2 regions of the Kosakonia sp. N21 genome follow, and region 2 is predicted to be linked to the other one. Evidence: predicted binding sites of a transcription regulator. Region 2 holds the regulator's gene; the other holds the start of a gene.

Region 1 (10,419 bases), on a different contig from region 2:
CATCTTGAGCATCAACGCATTTAATGCTTATTTTAATAGGCTAAGCAGTTTTTCAAAGTAAGACACCAAAGTGGTTGGATAATGAACAAAACAGAATTTTACGCGGACCTTAACCGCGATTTTCAGGCGTTAATGGCAGGCGAAACCAGTTTTTTAGCGACGCTGGCGAACACCAGCGCATTACTGTTTGAACGTCTTGATGGGGTGAACTGGGCCGGTTTTTACCTGCTCGAAGGCGACACGCTGGTGTTAGGCCCGTTCCAGGGGAAAATTGCCTGCGTGCGTATTCCCGTTGGTCGTGGCGTGTGCGGCACGGCAGTGGCGCAGAATCGCGTGCAGCGCGTGGAAGATGTGCATCAGTTTGATGGGCACATTGCCTGTGATGCCGCCAGTAATTCTGAAATCGTATTACCGCTGTCGGTGAATAATCAGATAATTGGTGTGCTGGATATCGACAGCGTTGTCTTCTCGCGTTTCACCGCTGAGGATGAACAAGGGCTGCGCGAGTTAGTGTCGCATCTGGAAAATGTCCTCGCGGGGACTGATTTTAAAAAAATCTTTGCGCCCGTCGCAGGATAATCAACGGATAACGTAGCATTTACGGATAGCGTCATTATAATGACGCCTGTTCATGCCTGCGCTTGTTGGCAACGTCCGTTGTAATCAGGAAATTTCATGGAAAATCAACCTAAGTTGAATAGCAGTAAAGAAGTTATCGCTTTTTTGGCCGAACGTTTCCCTCACTGTTTCAGTGCTGAAGGCGAAGCACGCCCCCTGAAAATCGGCATTTTTCAGGACTTAGTTGAGCGTGTTGAGGGTGAGATGAGTCTCAGTAAAACCCAACTTCGTTCCGCTTTACGTCTTTATACTTCAAGCTGGCGTTACCTGTACGGCATCAAAGCGGGCGCTGCTCGTGTGGATCTCGACGGCAACCCGTGCGGCGTGCTGGATGAGCAGCATGTAGAGCATGCGCGTAAACAGCTTGAAGAAGCCAAAGCTCGCGTTCAGGCACAGCGTGCTGAACAGCAAGCGAAAAAACGAGAAGCCGCTGCTGCTGCCGGTCAGGAAGAGGCGCCGCGTCGTGAACGTAAACCTCGCCCGGCCCCGCGTCGTAAAGAAGGCGGCGAGCGCAAACCTCGTGCTGACAAACCTGTCGCGAAAACCCAACGCGCACCACAGCAGGAAGAGCGTCATACGCCAGTTTCAGATTTATCTGCGCTGAGCGTAGGACAGAACCTGAAAGTGAAGGCGGGGAACAATGCGATGGACGCCACCGTACTGGAAATCACCAAAGATGGCGTTCGCGTACAGCTTAGTTCGGGTATGTCGATGATTGTACGCGCAGAACATCTCTTGTTCTGAAACGGAGGCCTGGCCTGGCATGAACACTTTGTTTAAGCGCACAGCGTTGGTTGGCCTGTTACTTGTAACAGGCCATGCCCTGGCTGTGGAAGATATCACCCGTGCCGATCAAATTCCGGTGTTAAAGGAAGAGACGCAGCACGCGACAGTGAGCGAACGCGTAACCTCGCGTTTCACCCGCTCTCACTATCGCCAGTTCGACCTGGATCAGGCGTTCTCGGCGAAGATTTTCGACCGTTATCTGAATCTGCTGGATTACAGCCACAACGTGTTGCTGGCTGGTGATGTCGATCAGTTTTCGCAGAAGAAAGGCCAAATTGGCGACGAACTACGCAGTGGTAAGCTCGACGTCTTTTATGACCTGTATAACCTGGCGCAAAAGCGCCGCTTTGAACGTTATCAATACGCTCTGAAAGTGCTGGAGCGCCCGATGAACTTCACGGGCAATGACACGTTCAATCTGGATCGCAGTAAAGCGCCCTGGCCGAAAGATGAAGCCGAGCTGAATGCGCTGTGGGACAGCAAAGTGAAGTATGACGAGCTGAGTCTTAAGCTCACAGGGAAAGACGAAAAAGAAGTGCGTGAAACCCTGGCCCGTCGTTATAAGTTTGCTATTCGCCGCCTGGCGCAGACCAACAGCGAAGACGTATTCTCACTGGCCATGACGGCGTTTGCCCGTGAAATCGATCCGCATACCAATTACCTTTCTCCACGTAATACTGAGCAATTCAATACTGAAATGAGCCTCTCGCTTGAAGGTATTGGCGCGGTATTGCAGATGGACGACGACTACACCGTGATCAATTCAATGGTGGCAGGCGGTCCGGCGGCGAAAAGTAAAGCCATCAGCGTGGGCGATCGCATCGTCGGCGTTGGGCAGACCGGTCAGAATATGGTCGACGTTATCGGCTGGCGTCTTGACGATGTCGTGGCGCTGATCAAAGGGCCGAAAGGCAGCAAAGTGCGTCTCGAAGTCCTGCCTGCGGGCAAGGGCACGAAAACACGCATTGTGACGCTGACACGTGAACGTATTCGCCTTGAAGACCGGGCCGTGAAAATGTCCGTGAAGACCGTTGGCAAAGAAAAAGTCGGCGTGCTGGATATTCCGGGTTTTTATGTCGGTCTGACTGACGATGTTAAAGTCCAGTTGCAAAAACTGGAAAAACAAAACGTTAGCAGTGTGGTTATCGATTTACGTACTAACGGCGGCGGTGCGCTGACGGAAGCTGTTTCGCTTTCCGGTCTGTTTATTCCATCCGGTCCGGTTGTGCAGGTTCGTGATAATAACGGCAAGGTTCGTGAAGACAGCGATACCGACGGTGTCGTCTATTACAAAGGCCCGCTGGTGGTGCTGGTTGACCGCTTTAGCGCCTCGGCATCGGAAATCTTCGCTGCGGCGATGCAGGACTATGGACGTGCGCTGATTGTTGGTGAACCGACTTTCGGTAAAGGTACTGTTCAACAGTATCGCTCACTTAACCGTATCTACGATCAGATGCTGCGTCCTGAGTGGCCAGCGCTGGGTTCGGTGCAGTACACCATCCAGAAATTCTATCGTGTGAACGGCGGCAGTACGCAGCGCAAAGGCGTAACGCCGGACATTATTATGCCGACCGGGACGCAGGTGACGGAAACCGGTGAAAAATTTGAAGATAACGCACTGCCGTGGGACAGCATTAATGCTGCCACCTTTGTGAAATCTGGCGATTTGAAACCGTTTGGCGCGGAACTCCTCAAAGATCATGACGAGCGTATCGCGAAAGATCCTGAGTTCCAGTACATCATGAAGGACATTGCCCGTTTTAATGCCCTGAAAGATAAACGCAATCTCGTCTCGCTGAACCTGGCACAGCGTGAAAAAGAGAATGCGGAAGATGATGCTATTCGTCTTTCCCGTCTCAACGATCGCTTTAAACGTGAAGGCAAGCCGTTGTTGAAAAAGCTGGATGATTTGCCGAAAGATTACCAGGAGCCGGATCCGTACCTTGACGAGACGGTTCATATTGCGCTTGACCTCGCGCATCTGGATAAAGACAAACCGGCGGAACAACCCGCTCCCGCGAAGTAAAATCAAGCAGGCACAAGAAATTGTGCCTGTTTTTTTAACAATCCTCCATTGGCGTAAGCATTGTGCTACAAAATGTAAAGTTGTGTCTTTCTGGTGACTTACGCTGTCCCGATGCTTGAAAATACCGTGTATACCCATACGATGTGGGTAATCGCATAGTGCGTTTTGTTAAATCGAGGTTAAAAGAAAATTATGATGCGAATCGCGCTCTTCCTGTTGACTAACCTGGCCGTTATGTTGGTGTTCGGCCTGGTGCTTAGCCTGACGGGCATTCAGTCGAGCAGCGTTCAGGGCTTGTTAATCATGGCGCTGCTGTTTGGTTTTGGCGGCTCATTCATTTCATTACTGATGTCGAAATGGATGGCGTTGAAATCCGTGGGTGGGGAAGTGATTGAGCAACCGCGCAACGATATGGAGCGCTGGTTGATGGATACTGTTGCACAGCAGTCCCGCCAGGCAGGTATCGCTATGCCGCAGGTGGCAATTTACCACGCGCCGGATATCAATGCGTTTGCAACCGGCGCGCGCCGCGATGCGTCTCTGGTTGCCGTGAGCACCGGACTGTTGCAAAACATGAGCCGCGATGAAGCTGAAGCGGTTATCGCGCACGAAATCAGCCATGTGGCGAACGGCGATATGGTGACCATGACGCTGATTCAGGGCATTGTGAACACCTTCGTTATCTTTATCTCCCGCATCATTGCGCAGATTGCTGCAGGTTTCCTGAGCGGAAACCGTGATGATGGTGAAGAGAGTAATGGTAACCCGTTGATCTACTTCGCCGTAGCCACCGTGCTGGAGCTGGTATTCGGTATTCTGGCGAGCATTATTACCATGTGGTTCTCCCGCCATCGCGAATTCCATGCGGACGCCGGTTCAGCAAAACTGGTGGGGCGTGAGAAGATGATTGCTGCCTTGCAGCGTCTGAAAACCAGCTACGAGCCGCAGGAAGCCAGCAGCATGATGGCGTTTTGCATCAACGGTAAGTCTAAATCGCTGAGCGAACTGTTTATGACGCACCCGCCGCTGGACAAACGTATTGAGGCTTTACGCACCGGCGAATATCTGAAGTAAGCCGCCTGCAGAAAGTAAAAAAGCGCGTCAACCGACGCGCTTTTTTTATGCCGTGCGCGGTTGCGTAACGCGTAATCCGCTGATCACCGCTGCCAGCAGAGCCAGTATTCCCGCCAGCAGCAGTGAAGAGTGTGTTCCGCTGGTATCAAACAGGTTAAACATCAGCGCCACCAGCGCGGCGCCGGAACTCTGTCCCAGTAAACGGGCGGTACCCAGCATTCCACTGGCTCCGCCACTGCGCTGCCGGGGGGCGGCGGTAATGATGGTATGGTTATTAGGCGACTGGAACAAACCAAAGCCAGCGCCGCACAGCGCCATGCGCCAGACAATATCGATATCGGCAGGTGCGGCCGGGAGCATTGCCAGTGCGAACAACCCCGCGGCCATCATTGCCAGGCCCAGTGCGCCGAGCATTCCTGCATGTACCCGCTCAATCAGATAACCGGCCAGCGGTGCCATCACCATGGTGGCCAGCGGCCAGGGCGTTAACAGAATGCCGCTTTCCACTTCACTGCGCCCGAGCGTGGTTTGCAGGAAAAAGGGCAGAGAAACCAGCGCCAGCATCTGGGCACAGAACGAACAAACCGAGGTGCAGATAGAGAGCGAAAACAACGGAATGCGCAGCAGATCAACCGGCAGAAGCGGTACAGGCAGCCGTAGCTGTCTGCGAACAAACAACCAACCCGTTATCAACAGTGCAATGATCTCCAGCGAGACCACGGTGATAGATTGCCCCTGCGCAAAACCGCTGAGTGCGGTAATCAGAAGCCCAAATGTGAGGGCATTCATCACGGCACTGGGTAAATCGAATTTCGGCATGGTACTGCGTGCACCGTTTGGCGGCAGAAATTTGATGGCCAGTAACAGGGCAATAATGCCCAACGGTACGTTAACCAAAAATAACCATTGCCAGGATGCCACAGAGAGTATTGCTGAGGCCAGCGTTGGCCCGGCGGCAGAAGAGACCGCGACGACAAACGAGTTAATGCCCATCCCGCGCCCCAGGTTGCGCTGGGGATAGATTAAGCGTATCAGCGCCGTGTTGACGCTCATGAGCGCAGCGCCGCCAAAACCTTGCGCCACGCGCGCCAGCGTGAGCGTAAGAAGCGAGTCTGACAGCGCGCAAAGCAGGGAGGTTAAGGTGAACAATATCAGCCCACATTGGTACACACGGCGATAACCGAACATGTCACCAAGGAAAGAGAGCGTCAGCAACGAGACGACAATAGCAATCTGATAAGCGTTAACGATCCAGATGGAGCTGGCAGGGGAGGCATGCAGATCGCGGGCGATAGTTGGCAGGGCGACGTTGGCGATGGCACCGTCCAGCACCGCCATGGCGATACCGATGACGATAGTCAGAATCGCGCCATAGCGCAGCGGCACGGGCAGGCCGTCTGTGGAACTTTTATCCATATAAATTTCAGGGCTATAATCACAGAGTTATTTGTATAATGATTCTATCATTGGTATTCCGGCTTTATGTCGCAGATTTGTAACGAAGTTGGCAAACGCGCATTGCGGCGGTTGGTCGACGAATTTATAATAAAAACCGATTCTGATTTTTATAAAACACAGGCGATGAGGTGATTAATGGCAATCGCAGATTTGGATAAGCAGCCAGATTCTGTCTCTTCAGTATTGAAGGTATTTGGCATTCTGCAGGCGCTCGGCGAAGAGCGTGAGATCGGTATCACCGAGCTTTCGCAGCGTGTCATGATGTCAAAAAGCACCGTTTATCGCTTTTTGCAAACAATGAAATCTCTGGGCTATGTCGCGCAGGAAGGGGAATCTGAAAAATATTCTCTGACCCTGAAACTGTTCGAACTGGGTGCCCGTGCGTTGCAAAACGTTGATTTGATCCGCAGTGCGGATATCCAGATGCGTGAACTCTCACGTTTGACGAAAGAGACCATCCACCTGGGTGCGCTGGATGAAGACAGCATTGTTTACATCCACAAGATTGACTCAATGTATAACCTGCGTATGTATTCACGTATTGGTCGTCGTAACCCGCTGTACAGCACCGCGATTGGTAAAGTACTGCTGGCGTGGCGTGACAAGGAAGAAGTACTGCAAATTCTGGACGGTGTTGAATACAAACGCAGCACCGATCGCACAATCACCAGTACGGAAGATCTGTTGCCGATGCTGGATATCGTACGTCAGCAGGGCTATGGCGAAGATAATGAAGAGCAGGAAGAGGGCTTACGCTGCATCGGTGTGCCGGTATTTGACCGTTTCGGCGTGGTGATTGCGGGCTTGAGTATCTCTTTCCCGACGTTGCGTTTCTCTGAAGAGCGTCTGCACGAATACGTGGAAATGCTGCATCAGGCAGCGCGGAAAATCTCCGAACAGATGGGGTATAACGACTACCCGTTCTGATAAAAAAGCCGCCTGAGGGCGGCTTTTTCGTTTTCGCATTAACCGTTATCGATCACGGTATCGCTTTTGCGAATCAATGGGCAGTTTGCCAGACCGAAGAAACCGTTATCGGAATGAACATATTGTGCGGTACTGGTGCCGCGCGCGGTTAAATATTTACACTGCAGACCTAACCCTGCTGCATTCTCATGACTTCCGATCAGCACCCCGTAGCCGCTCAGCAAAAGCCCAATCCACACGAGTGCGATAAGGATCACGCCCCGGATAAGTGTACGCATATTAGCTCCTTGCATTGTGGAAAACGTTACGCTTAGGCTACTAAGTTTACCTTGTGAAACAAGTCGAGCATTCCTAAAAAAAACGAAAGGGGATACAGTTAGTCGCGGTTTAGGGAAGCCATGATAACCTGGTTACACCTTGCAACGTTGCGGAGAGTGGAGTGAGAAAATTTAGATGGCTGATCCTGGCTGCCGTTTTGGTGGTCTGCCTGCTGCTCTGGACTCAAATGATTAACGTGATGTGCGATCAGGATGTACAATTCTTCAGCGGCATCTGCGTCATCAACAAATTCATCCCCTGGTAATGGCATTTTTTCAGTGAGAGATTTCCTTCCTTGACGCCAGTGGTAAAATGCCGCGTCTACATTGAGGTGGTGAAATGAACGAAGTAATGAATTCGGGTGCGCTTAATTTTGCGTCCCTCGTGGTTTCTTTGGTGGTTTTGGTTGTTGGTCTGGTGTTGTGGTTTTTTATCAATCGCGCCAGTTCGCGTTCAAACGAGCAGATTGAACTGCTTGAAGCGCTGTTAGATCAGCAAAAACGGCAAAATGCGCTGCTGCGCCGCCTGTGTGAATCTAACGAGCCGGAGAAAGAAGAGACGCCTGAACCGGTAAAAGCGCAGGCAAAAGAGGATGATGAGGATTTCATTCGCCTGGTGGCAGAACGCTAACCGCGCAGGAGGGCGAGATGGCCTGGAAAAATCCCTGGTATAATCCTGCTCTCCCACATCACACGCCAGAAGGCTTCACCAACACGACGCCTGTCGTCAATCAGCCCGGAGATCTAAAACGCTGGCGCAATGAGCGCAAAGCCGCCGGGCTTCCCAAACCTCCCGCGAATGGTTACGACTGCTTTACTGAACAGTGGTGGCAAAAGGCGGTGTTGGATCATGAACAAACTGATGGTCTGTGGTGGCTGGGGCATGCCAGCATTCTTTTGCGGTTGCAGGGACACTATCTGCTGACTGACCCGGTCTTCTCTCACCGCGCATCGCCCGTACGTTTTGCAGGCCCTCAACGGCGTACTCCCCCAACGCTTGACGTTGCCGATCTTGTACAACTCGACGCTATCCTGATTTCTCATAACCATTACGACCATCTGGATAAATGGACGCTGCGCCAGTTGCTGCGCCGTTTTCCCGAGGTGCACTTTTTTGTGCCGCTGGGTTTAGGTCATTGGGTTCGTCGGCTTGGCGCACGCCATGTTTTTGAGCTGGACTGGTGGCAATCTGTTGTTTTTAAGGGACTGTCGCTGACGGCTGTGCCTGCCCGGCACTGGAGTATGCGAACGTTCTGGGATCGTAATCGTTCACTCTGGTGTGGATGGGTTGTTGCTTCCGACTGCCTTCGATTCTGGTTTGCAGGCGATACGGCCTATACGCCGGAGCTGTTACAGATTCCTGAAAAATTAGGTGCCCTGACTGTTGCAGCACTGCCAGTGGGCGCGTTTGCGCCACGCTGGTTCATGTCAAAACATCATATGGATCCGCAAGATGCCGTTGCGCTGTGGCAACAACTTGGGATGCCGCTGACGTTTCCCGTGCATTGGGGCGTGTTTGAACTTGCGGATGAATCACTGGATGAGCCGGTAAATGAATTGCAAAGCGCATTAAACGAAACGGCAACAGATAATGATAACTTTAGGATCCTGAAAATCGGTCAGTATTTATCCCTTACACATTATGCAGCTTTACTTAAAAAAATGTGAGCTGTTATAAAATTGCACTGTTTTATTTTTATCGAAACGTTTTTATTGCCTTTTTGTGAGGCATTGTCATCATAATTTCATTATTTTGGTGCAAGCATTAACTTATTTGCACAACAAATATTCGATAGTAAACCCGGGGGATAGTTTCTTCCCTGGGCATAATTGTTTTAAGAATCGTCCTGGACAAGTAAGAAAGCATAACTATGCTAAAAAAGTACTGACGATATACAGTATATGCATAGCTTTTTCTTAGCGGACGTGGACGCATGGAACTTATTGAGCTATGGTAAAAAAACACCCAATACGGGGCGTGGTTCTGACGCATTGAATCGTCTGCTATAACGTTCAAAGTAATGCATAAAAGTGCGCTTGATACTTTGATAACCTTAGAATTTGTGCGACGGATCCAGACATGTTTAAAAATGGCTTGCCTTAAATTACGTATTGTGTGATAACACGTTTTGGGTCAAACGAGGTACAGTTCTGTTTATGTGTGGCATTTTCAGTAAAGAAGTCCTGAGTAAACACGTTTCGTTGAATACAGCTTCTCTGCCGAACCTTATATTAGTGCCTCAAGCAGTAATGTCTCAGTTTTCTCAGTCAATGCCTGCGGGCGAAGTATATACATTAAGGAATTTAGCAAATGGCAAAGATTAAAGGTCAAGTTAAGTGGTTCAACGAGTCCAAAGGTTTTGGTTTCATTACTCCTGCTGATGGCAGCAAAGACGTGTTCGTACACTTCTCTGCAATCCAGGGTAACGGTTTCAAAACTCTGGCCGAAGGCCAGAACGTTGAGTTTGAAATTCAGGACGGTCAGAAAGGCCCGGCTGCAGTTAACGTAACTGCTATCTGATTTCGACACCTCTGAGCTTGAAGCGCCTCGTGCGCATCAATGTCAGCGATAAAGCCTCGCCATTGTGCGGGGCTTTTTAATTTCCCCGGTACGGCAAATGGCGGTACACTTTCGCCTTTTGAGAAATCCCCTCCGGAGTCTTTATGCCTTTCAGTTGCCCGCTGTGTCACGCGTCGTTAAATCGTCGTGAGAATGCCTTTGTTTGTCCGCAACGACACCAGTTTGATATTGCAAAAGAAGGCTATGTGAACTTGCTGCCAGTGCAGCACAAACGTTCACGCGATCCCGGAGACAGCGCAGAGATGATGCAGGCGCGGCGTGCATTTCTTGATGCCGGGCACTACCAACCGTTACGTGATGCTATTAGCGCCCTTTTGCACGCGAGACTGCCAGAGCAGGCGGATGCAGTGCTGGATATTGGCTGTGGGGAGGGATATTACACGCGGGCTTTTGCCGCAATTGCAGAGCAGCACGGGGCACGCACATTTGGCCTGGATGTCTCGAAAGCTGCGATTCGTGCTGCCGCGAAACGGTATTCGCAGGTGATGTTCTGTGTGGCATCCAGCCATCGTTTACCGTTCGAAGATAACAGTATCGATGCGCTGGTGCGTATTTACGCACCCTGTAAAGCCGATGAGCTGGTGCGTGTTGTTAAACCCGGCGGGGTGGTGATCACTGCCGCACCCGGTCCG
Region 2 (10,419 bases):
AAACATTATCCTGATCGGCATCGCGCGTCTGGCTGCGGGCAAAACGATCCGGGAAGATCTGATAAAACACCTGATCGGCTACCCACTGCGGGCCGTTATCCGGCGCATCCACCGCAAACTGCTCCAGCCGGGCGGGCGGGAAGCGGTTGAATCCCTGCGGGGTAAACCACAGTTGCTTATCCTGCCACAACAGCTTGAAGCTGTAGCGGCGGCGCGGCTGCCCGCTCTTTACATCCACCGCCACCCGCCAGACGGTCACACCATTACCGATGGTGTGACGCGCGCGATGCATCGCCAGCGGGGTTTCTTCATTATCGACTTCCACCCGCAGCGTTACCCGCGAGGGCAGCGATGTTCCCGTCAGCCAGAGGGTGATAATGAGCTGGTCTTTGTGCTGTTTGACAAACGGCGCGACCGGCAGGTGCCATGCGTTCAACATCAACAATCCCCTTTGTTCAAAATGACGCCACTTTTTCACAGCCCTTGCCGTCTCGCCTCCTTCTTTCGCATTTTTTCCGGGGGTGAGAGACGGGGCGCAGATGTGATCTGACGGGATATTCACCGGGCATTTGCGTGAGTTTTTTCACGCCCGCTTCGTGCCGATGCCCGAAGTCTCGCCCCCGGTGGGTTTTTATACTGATAAAAACTATAGCGCGATAAGAGAGCGAGCATGAGCAAACCTGAAATCCTCGTCATTACTGAAATCCCCCAGCCGATGATCGATACCCTGCAACAGCACTTTGTGGTGCATCAATACTGGCAACCCGGTGCAGAGACGGTGGTGCGCGAACGCGGGCATCTTATCCGGGGTGCATTGACCCGTGCGGCAAAAGGCATCAGTACGGCGTTAATTGCACAGCTTCCGGCGCTGGAGGTCATTAGTGGTTTCGGAGTTGGCGTTGATGCCACCGACCTCGATACCTGCCGCAGCCGTGGCATTCGCGTAAGCAATACGCCCGACGTACTTAACGAATGCGTGGCGGATACCGGACTGGCGTTGATGCTGGCGGTGACACGTAAAATTTGCGCCGCCGATCGTTTTGCCCGGGCGGGCGAATGGGAGCATGCGGCCTTTCCGGGCGCGTGGAAAATGAGCGGTAAGCGCTGCGGTATCGTCGGGATGGGCAACATTGGCCATGATGTCGCCGAGCGCGCTGCCGCGTTCCGGATGCCGATTCATTACTTCAGCCCCCGTGAGGCGCGTAACAGCCAGTGGCAACGTCATGATTCCCTTGTCGGTCTGGCAAACGCAGTGGATTTTCTGGTATTGACCCTGCCGGGCGGTGCGAAAACGCACCACATTATCAACCGCGAAGTACTGGACGCGCTGGGGCCGGAGGGCATTCTGGTGAATATCGCACGCGGTAGCGTGGTGGACACAGAGGCGTTAATTGCGGTGTTACAGGAAGGGAAACTGCGCGGCGCCGGGCTGGATGTGTTCGAGCAGGAACCGCACATCCCGCCCGCGCTGCGCGACTTACAGAATGTAGTGTTGCTGCCGCATATCGCCAGCAACACGGCGGAGACACGCCAGGCGATGGCGGATCTCACCATCAATAACCTGGTCAGCTATTTTACTGACGGGAGATTATTAACCCCGGTCGTGTAAGCCCGCTTTGTGTACCGGCCGGATGCGCGCTGCGCCATCCGGCCTGGTGCCCGCTGGCGCGGGCTTGTATCGACAATTACGCGTTACGGCGTTTAAATGCCCAGCCAATCAGCAGCAGCACAATCCATGCAAACCCCACGTACAGCGAGATGCGGGTTTCCGGGTGCCAGCCAATCAGCGCGATGATAAAGACCAGGAAAATCAGGCCGACAACGGTAGTCGCCACCCCGCCCGGAACTTTAAACTTCAGCGCGCGGACTTCCTCTGCCGACAGACGACGACGGAAGCCAATCTGCGACAGCAAAATCATGATCCATACCCATACCGTGGCGAAAGTCGCCAGTGAGGCGATCACCAGGAAAACATTCTCCGGCATGATGTAATTCAGGTACACCGCCAGCAGCAGCGCGATGGTCATCACCATCACCGTCACCCAGGGAATCCCGCGGCGCGACGTTTTGGCGAACATCTTCGGCGCACTGCCCTGCTCAGCCATCCCGTGCAGCATACGCCCCACACCAAACACATCGCTGTTAATCGCCGAGAGCGAGGCGGTCAGCACCACAAAATTGAGGATACTGGCGGCAAAGGTAATGCCCATATGCTGGAAGGTCAGTACAAACGGGCTTCCGTCAGTACCCACCTGGTTCCACGGGTAAATCGACATGATCACAAACAGCGTACCGACGTAAAACACCAGAATACGCATCGGCACCGAGTTGATAGCGCGCGGAATCGACGTCTCCGGATCTTTCGCTTCCCCGGCGGTGATACCGATAATCTCGATGCCGCCATACGCGAACATCACCATTTGCAGCGCCATCACCGTGCCCAGCCAGCCATTGCTGAAGAAACCACCGTGGCTCCATAAATTGCTGATCCCGGTCGGCTGCCCGCCGTTGCCGATCCCCCAGATAATGATGCCGAAACCGGCCACGATCATGATGATAATGGTGGCGACTTTAAAGAAGGAGAACCAGAACTCCAGCTCGCCGAAGACTTTGACGCTCATCAGGTTGATGGCGCAGATAAGCAGCACCACGCTCAGCACCCAAATCCAGTGCGGCACCGTCGGGAACCAGACGCCCATGTAAATACCAAACGCGGTGACATCGGCAATGGCGACAATCAGGATTTCAAAGCAGTACGTCCAGCCGGTGATATAGCCGGCCAGCGGGCCGAGGTTTTCCTGAGCATAGCGAGAGAAGGAGCTGGCGGAAGGGTTGTGCACGGACATCTCGCCCAGTGCGCGCATAATGATATACGCAGCCACACCACCAATAATGTAGGCCAGCAACACGCTTGGGCCAGCCATCTTGATTGCATCTGCGGAGCCGTAAAACAGGCCGGTGCCAATTGCCGAACCCAGCGCCATAAAGCGAATGTGCCGGGTGCTTAGCCCACGCTTTAGCTTATTAGTACTTTCCATCGTTTCCACTGCCATTATTCAACACAAAAATAAAAAACCACGGAGTGCGCTACCCCGTGGTTAAACAAGCCGTGTTTGCCGCGATTAATGGGCGCTGGAAGTGACCTGCCGACCTGCGGCGCGATCCCAGACTGCCGCCAGAACCACCATCACCAGACTTGGCATCAGCCAGGCCAGTCCCTGTTCCGCCAGCGGCAAACGCTGGGTCCAGGCCGGAAGGTGTTCTGCAAACGCAGACGCTTTCACGCCGTCAAGGATACCAAAAAGCAGACTAATAAACATGGCCGGTGCAATAACGCGTGTGGAACTGTTCCATAAAGAGCGGGTAAAGCTCAGCACCACCAGTACGATGCACGGTGGGTAGATCATGGTCAGCACCGGAATAGAGATCTGAATCAGATGGCTCAGCCCCAGGTTGGAGACCGCCATGGAGAAGATGCCCAGAATAAAGACCAGCGTGCGGTAAGAGAGCGGCAGATACTGCGCAAAGAACTCCGCACAGGCACAGGTCAGGCCAACCGCCGTCACCAGACAAGCAATAAAAATCAACGCCGCCAGCAGCAAACTGCCTGCGCCGCCGAAGGTATGCTGAACATAAGCATGCAGAATGGCCGCGCCGTTAGCCGACTGCTCAACCAGCGCAGAGCTGTCGGAACCGAGACGGAACAACGCCAGGTACAGCAGCGTCAACCCTGCGCCCGCCATCAGCCCCGCCCACACCGTATAACGGGTCAGCAAACGGGCTTCGGTGACACCGCGCGAACGCGCTGCATTGACAATCACGATGCCAAACACCATGGCTCCCAGCGTATCCATGGTCAGATAGCCATTGACGAAACCGTTTGAGAACGGCGCAGTCTGGTAGGCTTCCAGCGCATGGCTGATAGGACCGGCCGGCCAGATAATCGCCGCGATAGCGAGAATAGTCAGTGCGATAATTTTCAGCGGCGCAAGAAAATTGCCTACGGTATCCAGCAGTTTGCCCGGATAGAGGGAAATCAGGATCACCAGAGAAAAATAGATCACGCTGTAAATCAGCAGCGGCATTGCACCTTCGCCAGTCAGCGGCGCGATACCCACTTCAAACGACACCGTCGCCGTACGCGGCGTGGCGAACAACGGCCCGACCGCCAGATAGCACACCGTCGCCAGCAAGACGCCCGCCACTTTACCAATCGGCGTGCTCAGGCTGTCCACGCCACCGCCGACTTTCGCCAGCGCGACAACGGTAAGCACCGGTAAGCCCACAGCGGTGATCAGAAAGCCCAGCGCCGCCGTCCAGACGTGTTCACCGGCCTGCAAACCAACCATGGGAGGAAAAATGATGTTACCTGCGCCGACGAAGAGGGCAAATGTCATAAAGCCCAGAGCAACAATGTCGCGTGGTTTTAAGTGATGGGTCATATTTTTTACTGCCTGTGGATGTGGTGTCGTAAAAATGATGTTTTTTTCGCCTTTCCCAACCGGACGATACCGCGCCAATGTCGCAGAAAGTCAGCGGGAAATGCTCTATGCATTGCGTAGCGAAGAATAGTTTTTCGATTTACCACGCAAATACAGTTGGTCTGACAATATACGGGGCGCAATTTAAACGCTTATAACGTTTAAAGGCAAGGTGGGATCGCAAAACCAGATGGTTATACTATCCATACAATTAATAGTAGTTAATAACTCCAATTATAAGAAAAACACATGGCTGATCATGCGAACAAAAAAGCAGCATGCGTACAAAATACGTTTCAGGGGGGAGAAAACATCGGAATAAGCGGCCTGTTGATACAGGCCGCTGGAAAGATAAGCTGACAGACGCGTCAGGACGCGGCTTTTTTGGCAACCAGACGTTCCGGCAGAACAAAGCTAAAGCGCGTTCCCTTGCCGGGAGTACTGACAATTTCGAGGCGACTTTCGTGATGATTCACCGCATGTTTCACGATCGCCAGCCCCAGACCACTCCCGCCAGTCTGCCGGGAACGGGCTTTATCCACGCGATAGAAACGCTCAGTGAGACGAGGAATGTGTTCAGCGGCGATGCCGGGGCCGTTGTCTTCGACGCTGAATTCCGCCCCCAGCGGCACGCGCTGCCAGCGCACGGTAATCTCCGTTCCTGCTGGCGTGTGGTTCACGGCGTTGTAGACCAGGTTGGAAATCGCGCTGCGCAGTTGCTCTTCATTTCCCAGCACTTTCAACGCGTTATCAACTTCAAAATGGAAGTGATGCTTCTGCTGACTCAGGGTTTGCGCTTCCCGCTCCACGACCCGCAGCATCATTGGCACATCAATGGTTTCATTCGGCGGCAAGGTCGGCGCTGCTTCAATCTTCGAAAGCGTCAGTAACTGGCGCACCAGTCCTTCCATTCGCGAGGTTTGTTCGCGCATGGTATGCAGCGCTTTCTCCCGCGGCGCGCCTTCGAGCGTCTGCTCCTGCATCATCTCCAGGTAGCCCTGCAGCACCGTTAATGGCGTGCGCAGTTCATGACTGACGTTGGCAAAAAAGTTGCGCCGCGCCCCTTCCAGTTGATGCATTTGCGTGACGTCGCGGGCCACCAGCAGCAGGTGTTCCTCGCTGTAAGGCATCACGCGGATTTCCAGATGGCGACCGGTGTTGAGCACCAGATTCAGCGGCTTGCTAAACTCTTGTTTTTTAAGATACTGCGTAAATTCCGGGTAGCGCAGCAAGTTAAGGATATTCTGCCCGCTGTCGTCCGGCCAGCGCAAACCCAGCACCTGTTGCGCCAGGCCATTACACCAGAAAATCGCCCCCTCTTCGGTGGTGAGGATCACCGCATCCGGCAGCGACTCCGCGCCGCTGCGAAAGCGTTTAATCAGGCTTCCCAGCTCACGACGGCGCTTTTTATTACGCATCTGCATCTGGTGCAGCCCGTATAACAGCGGCTCCCAGCTCCCTGTACCCGGCGGCGGGGTCATACTTTTATCGACCCATAACCACCATGAAAGACGCAGTAAATTCCAAAAGTGCCAGATCAACAACCCGGTTACCGCAGCCAGTAAAAACCACGGCAGGTAACCGAACATGACGCCGAGAATCAAGGCGGGGATACAACAAAGGAGGAGCTCCAGCACCAGCCTTTTCCATGACAGCCGTTCCAGCACGCGTCACACTCCTGTTAAATGTCAGAAACGGGTCGAAAAACGGTAACCCGTGCCGCGCACTGTTTGCACCATACGATCGTGGCCGCTGTGTTCCAGCGCTTTGCGCAGACGACGAATATGCACATCCACCGTCCGGTCTTCAACATACACATTGGTTCCCCATACGTGGTTCAACAGCTGTTCACGGCTGTATACGCGTTCCGGATGGGTCATAAAGAAGTGTAAGAGTTTAAACTCTGTCGGCCCCATATCCAGGGGATTTTCACCGGTCATGACGCGGTGAGAGGAAGGATCAAGGCTCAGGCCCTGCATTTCGATCACCTCTTCCACCGCCATCGGCGAAATGCGGCGCATCACAGCTTTAATGCGCGCCACCAGCTCTTTGGGTGAGAAAGGTTTGGTAATGTAGTCATCTGCCCCGGTTTCCAGACCGCGTACGCGATCTTCTTCTTCGCCGCGCGCCGTCAGCATCATGACCGGAATATCACGGGTCATCGCTTCACGTTTCAGGTGTTTAATAAACTGAATACCGGAACCGCCAGGCAACATCCAGTCCAGTAAAACAAGATCGGGCCAGGGTTCATTAAGTTGGTTCACCGCACTGTCATAATCTTCAGCTTCCACCGGTTGAAAACCATTTTGTTCGAGCACGAAGCACACCATTTCCCGGATTGGAGCTTCGTCTTCTACGACCAGAATTCGTCTCGCCATAATTTGCCCTGTCTTATTTAAGTCATCAATATATATAGCGGCGCCATTATGCGTCAGTTTTATGACAGATTTATGAATAACATGACCGCCAGATGACCCCAGCAAGTGCTCTGTGACAGTCCCTATTTTCGTCAGGTTATGTCCCTCATCTGCTTAATGTTTATAATCTGCTTTATGCTTTTTTGCCACGGAACCGCTATGCGCATTATTCACACCTCTGACTGGCACCTGGGTCAAAACTTCTATAGCAAGAGCCGCGCCGCTGAACACGCCGCTTTCCTCGACTGGCTGCTGGCCACGGCGGAAGAGAATCAGGTCGACGCCATTATTGTGGCGGGCGATGTTTTTGACACTGGCTCCCCGCCCAGCTACGCCCGTGAGCTGTATAACCGTTTCGTGGTCAAACTTCAGCAAACCGGCTGCCAGTTAGTGGTGCTGGCAGGCAACCATGATTCGGTGGCCACGCTCAACGAATCGAAAGAGATCCTCGCGTATCTGAAAACCACCGTCGTCGCCAGCGCAGGCGTAGAGCCTTTCTGGCTTTACCGCCGCAACGGTGAACCGGGCGCGGTATTCTGCCCGGTGCCCTTCCTGCGCCCGCGCGACATTATGCTCAGCCAGGCCGGGTTGTCCGGGCAGGAAAAACAGCAACACCTGCTGGCGGCGATCACCGGGTATTACCAGCAACAATTTACCGCAGCCAGCGAACTGCGCGGCGATAAACCACTGCCGATCATCGCCAGCGGCCATTTAACCACCGTCGGCGCCAGCAAAAGCGACGCCGTACGCGACATTTATATCGGCACGCTGGATGCGTTCCCGGCGCAGAACTTCCCTCCCGCCGACTATATCGCCCTTGGGCATATCCACCGGGCGCAAAAGATCGGCGGTGAGGAGCGCATCCGCTATTGCGGCTCGCCGATCCCACTCAGTTTTGACGAAACCGGCAAAAGTAAAAGCGTCAATCTGGTGACCTTTACCGCAGGCAAACTGGCCGACGTTACCGCACTGGATGTTCCTGCCACGCAGGCGCTGGCGGTTATCAAAGGCGATTTTGCTGAGATTTGCCGCCAGCTTGAACAGTGGCGCGACAAACCTGGCGACACCCCCGTCTGGCTGGATATCGAAATCGTCAGTGGCGAATACCTGGCCGATATGCAACGAAAAATCCAGCAGGTGACGGAAGATCTCCCGGTTGACGTCCTGCTGGTTCGCCGTAGCCGGGAACAGCGGGAACGTATACTTGCCGGTGAATTGCGCGAGACCCTCAATGAATTAAAAGTCGAAGAGGTCTTTGCCCGCCGCCTGGCGCAGGAAGAACTCGACGAGACGCAGCAAGGGCGATTACAGGCGCTGTTCAGCGAAACATTGCAGGCGCTGGACGAGGAGAAAGAAGCATGAAAATTCTCAGTTTGCGGCTGAAAAACCTTAACTCGCTGAAAGGCGAATGGAAAATCGACTTCACCGAAGAACCCTTTGCCAGCAACGGTCTGTTCGCCATTACCGGCGCGACCGGCGCGGGCAAAACCACATTGCTGGATGCCATCTGCCTGGCGTTGTACCACGAAACGCCGCGCCTCAGTACGTTGTCACAATCGCAAAACGATTTAATGACCCGCGACACCGCCGACTGTCTGGCAGAGGTGGAGTTTGAGGTCAAAGGCGTGGCCTACCGCGCGTTTTGGAGCCAGAGCCGCGCCCGCGGTTTGCCGGACGGCAATCTGCAAGCGCCGCGCGTGGAGCTGGCAACCTGCGCCGACGGTAAGATCCTCGCCGACAAAGTCAAAGATAAACTCGATCTTACCGCCTCGCTAACCGGGCTGGATTACGGGCGCTTTACCCGCTCGATGCTGCTCTCACAGGGGCAATTCGCGGCCTTTCTCAATGCCAAACCTCGCGAGCGCGCAGAGCTGCTGGAAGAGCTGACCGGCACCGAAATTTACGGGCAGATTTCCGCCCGCGTGTTTGAGAAACACAAAGCGGCGAAAACCCGACTGGAAACATTACAAGCACAGGCCGAAGGGGTGGTGGTGCTGAATGATGAGCAGCGCCAACAGCTTGAGCAAGGTTTGCAGGCGCTCACTTCACAAGAACAGCAGCTCATGGCAGGGCTAGGCAGCGCCCAGGCGCAGGCAAACTGGCTGAACCGCGATGGCGAGCTACGCGCCGCCAGAGGCCGTGCGCAGGCGGCGCTGGTACAGGCGCAACAGGCGCAGACCAGTGCGCAGCCGCAACTGGCGGCGCTGGAACGCGCGCAACCAGCACAGCAGCTTCGCCCCCTTTGGGACAGACTGGAAGAGCAACGCAATGTGCAGCGTCGCACCCGCAACCAGAGCGAAGAAGTAAACACTCGCTTACAGGCCAGTCTGCTCCAGCGTGCACGCATCCGCGCCAGCGCCGTGCAACAACTCGCGACCCTGCAAGCCACGCACAAAACGCTGGAGAGCTGGCTGAGCGAACATGCGCGTTTCCAGCGTTGGCAAAGCGAGCTGACTGGCTGGCGGGCGCTGTTTAATCAGTTAGACGATGAGAAAAAGCAGTGGCTGAGCCTGCAACAGCGCATCCAGAGTCATGAGACCAAACTGCGCACCCTGCCGATCGCCACGCTGGAACTCAGCGTGGAAGAGACAGCCGCTGCCATGCACCAGTGCGCGCAAAACCGCCCGCTGCGCCAGCAACTGACCGCCCTGCACGCCCGTTTTGCACCACTGCGCAAGCAATTAAGCCTGCGCCAGCAAAGTTTGCTCGACCTGAAAGCCGAACAGGAAACGCTCAGCGCCGGGCTGGCGCGCAAGCGCGAGGTGTATAAAGAAAAGAACCAGCTGTTGAGTGAGGTCACCACCATTTGCGAGCTGGAAAACCGCATCAAAGACCTGGAGAGCGAACGCGCCCGTCTGCAACCGGGGCATCCCTGCCCGCTGTGCGGCGCAACCGAGCACCCGGCAATTGCGCACTATCAGACGCTCGAACCGGGCGTTAATCAGGCCCGGCGTAACGCGCTGGATCTGGAAGTCCGCCAGGTCAAAGAGGAAGGTGTTGCGCTCGGCGAACGGCTGAAAGGGCTCGGCGAACGCTATGAAAAAGATGAGCGCGAAATTGCCACGCAGCAACAGGACGAGAAAGCGTTGCTAGAGGCATGGGCGAAGGCCTGTGCAGAGCTGAACGTGGTGCTGGAGCCGCATCGCGAACTGACCAGTTGGCAAAGCGCGCAGGACGCGTATGAGCATCAGTTGTATCTGCTCAATCAGCGCCAGACACTGCAACTTCAAATCCACGAATTACACCAGCAGGGCGAACATTATCAACAGGCGGTGGTTCGTCGTCGCGCCAGTCTCGCCGAGGCCTTGCAGCCGCTGGCGCTGAGCCTGCCACCGGAAGGTGAAGAGGAAGCGTGGCTGGCCGCGCGTGCGCAGGAAGCGGAGCAGTGGCAACAGCAACAACAACAGCTGACCGCCCTGCATGAGCGTATGGCGTTGCTTACGCCCATCATCGACACGCTGCCCGCCGATGAGATAGCGGTGGATGAGCAGATTATCCCGCTGGAGGGCTGGCGCCAGGTA

What was found. Region 2 encodes PhoB, which activates phosphate uptake and scavenging genes when phosphate is short. Its sites were predicted from a motif close to CTGTCATAAAACTGNCNNAT; they were not measured.
Region 1: a site for PhoB is predicted at 5,987-6,006, ahead of kdgR (DNA-binding transcriptional regulator KdgR). Genes of this name have one in related genera too.

What each region holds. Positions count from the first base shown of each region.
Region 1 is NZ_JBOBHR010000004.1:123,350-133,768, forward strand. Features, by position in the region: gene ACQ3G7_RS10845 (GAF domain-containing protein) at 82-579, shown strand; gene proQ (RNA chaperone ProQ) at 676-1,362, shown strand; gene prc (carboxy terminal-processing peptidase) at 1,382-3,430, shown strand; gene htpX (protease HtpX) at 3,623-4,504, shown strand; gene ACQ3G7_RS10865 (MFS transporter) at 4,550-5,920, opposite strand; gene kdgR (DNA-binding transcriptional regulator KdgR) at 6,098-6,889, shown strand; gene ACQ3G7_RS10875 (YobH family protein) at 6,928-7,167, opposite strand; gene mgrB (PhoP/PhoQ regulatory lipoprotein MgrB) at 7,329-7,472, shown strand; gene ACQ3G7_RS10885 (YebO family protein) at 7,547-7,837, shown strand; gene ACQ3G7_RS10890 (MBL fold metallo-hydrolase) at 7,855-8,874, shown strand; partial or broken gene ACQ3G7_RS10895 (DUF2627 domain-containing protein) at 9,364-9,505, shown strand; gene cspE (transcription antiterminator/RNA stability regulator CspE) at 9,518-9,727, shown strand; gene rlmA (23S rRNA (guanine(745)-N(1))-methyltransferase) at 9,871-10,419, shown strand, end outside.
Region 2 is NZ_JBOBHR010000002.1:539,621-550,039, forward strand. Features, by position in the region: gene malZ (maltodextrin glucosidase) at 1-439, opposite strand, end outside; gene ACQ3G7_RS06270 (2-hydroxyacid dehydrogenase) at 671-1,609, shown strand; gene proY (proline-specific permease ProY) at 1,686-3,038, opposite strand; gene brnQ (branched-chain amino acid transporter carrier protein BrnQ) at 3,123-4,442, opposite strand; gene phoR (phosphate regulon sensor histidine kinase PhoR) at 4,850-6,148, opposite strand; gene phoB (phosphate response regulator transcription factor PhoB) at 6,170-6,859, opposite strand; gene sbcD (exonuclease subunit SbcD) at 7,058-8,260, shown strand; gene sbcC (exonuclease subunit SbcC) at 8,257-10,419, shown strand, end outside.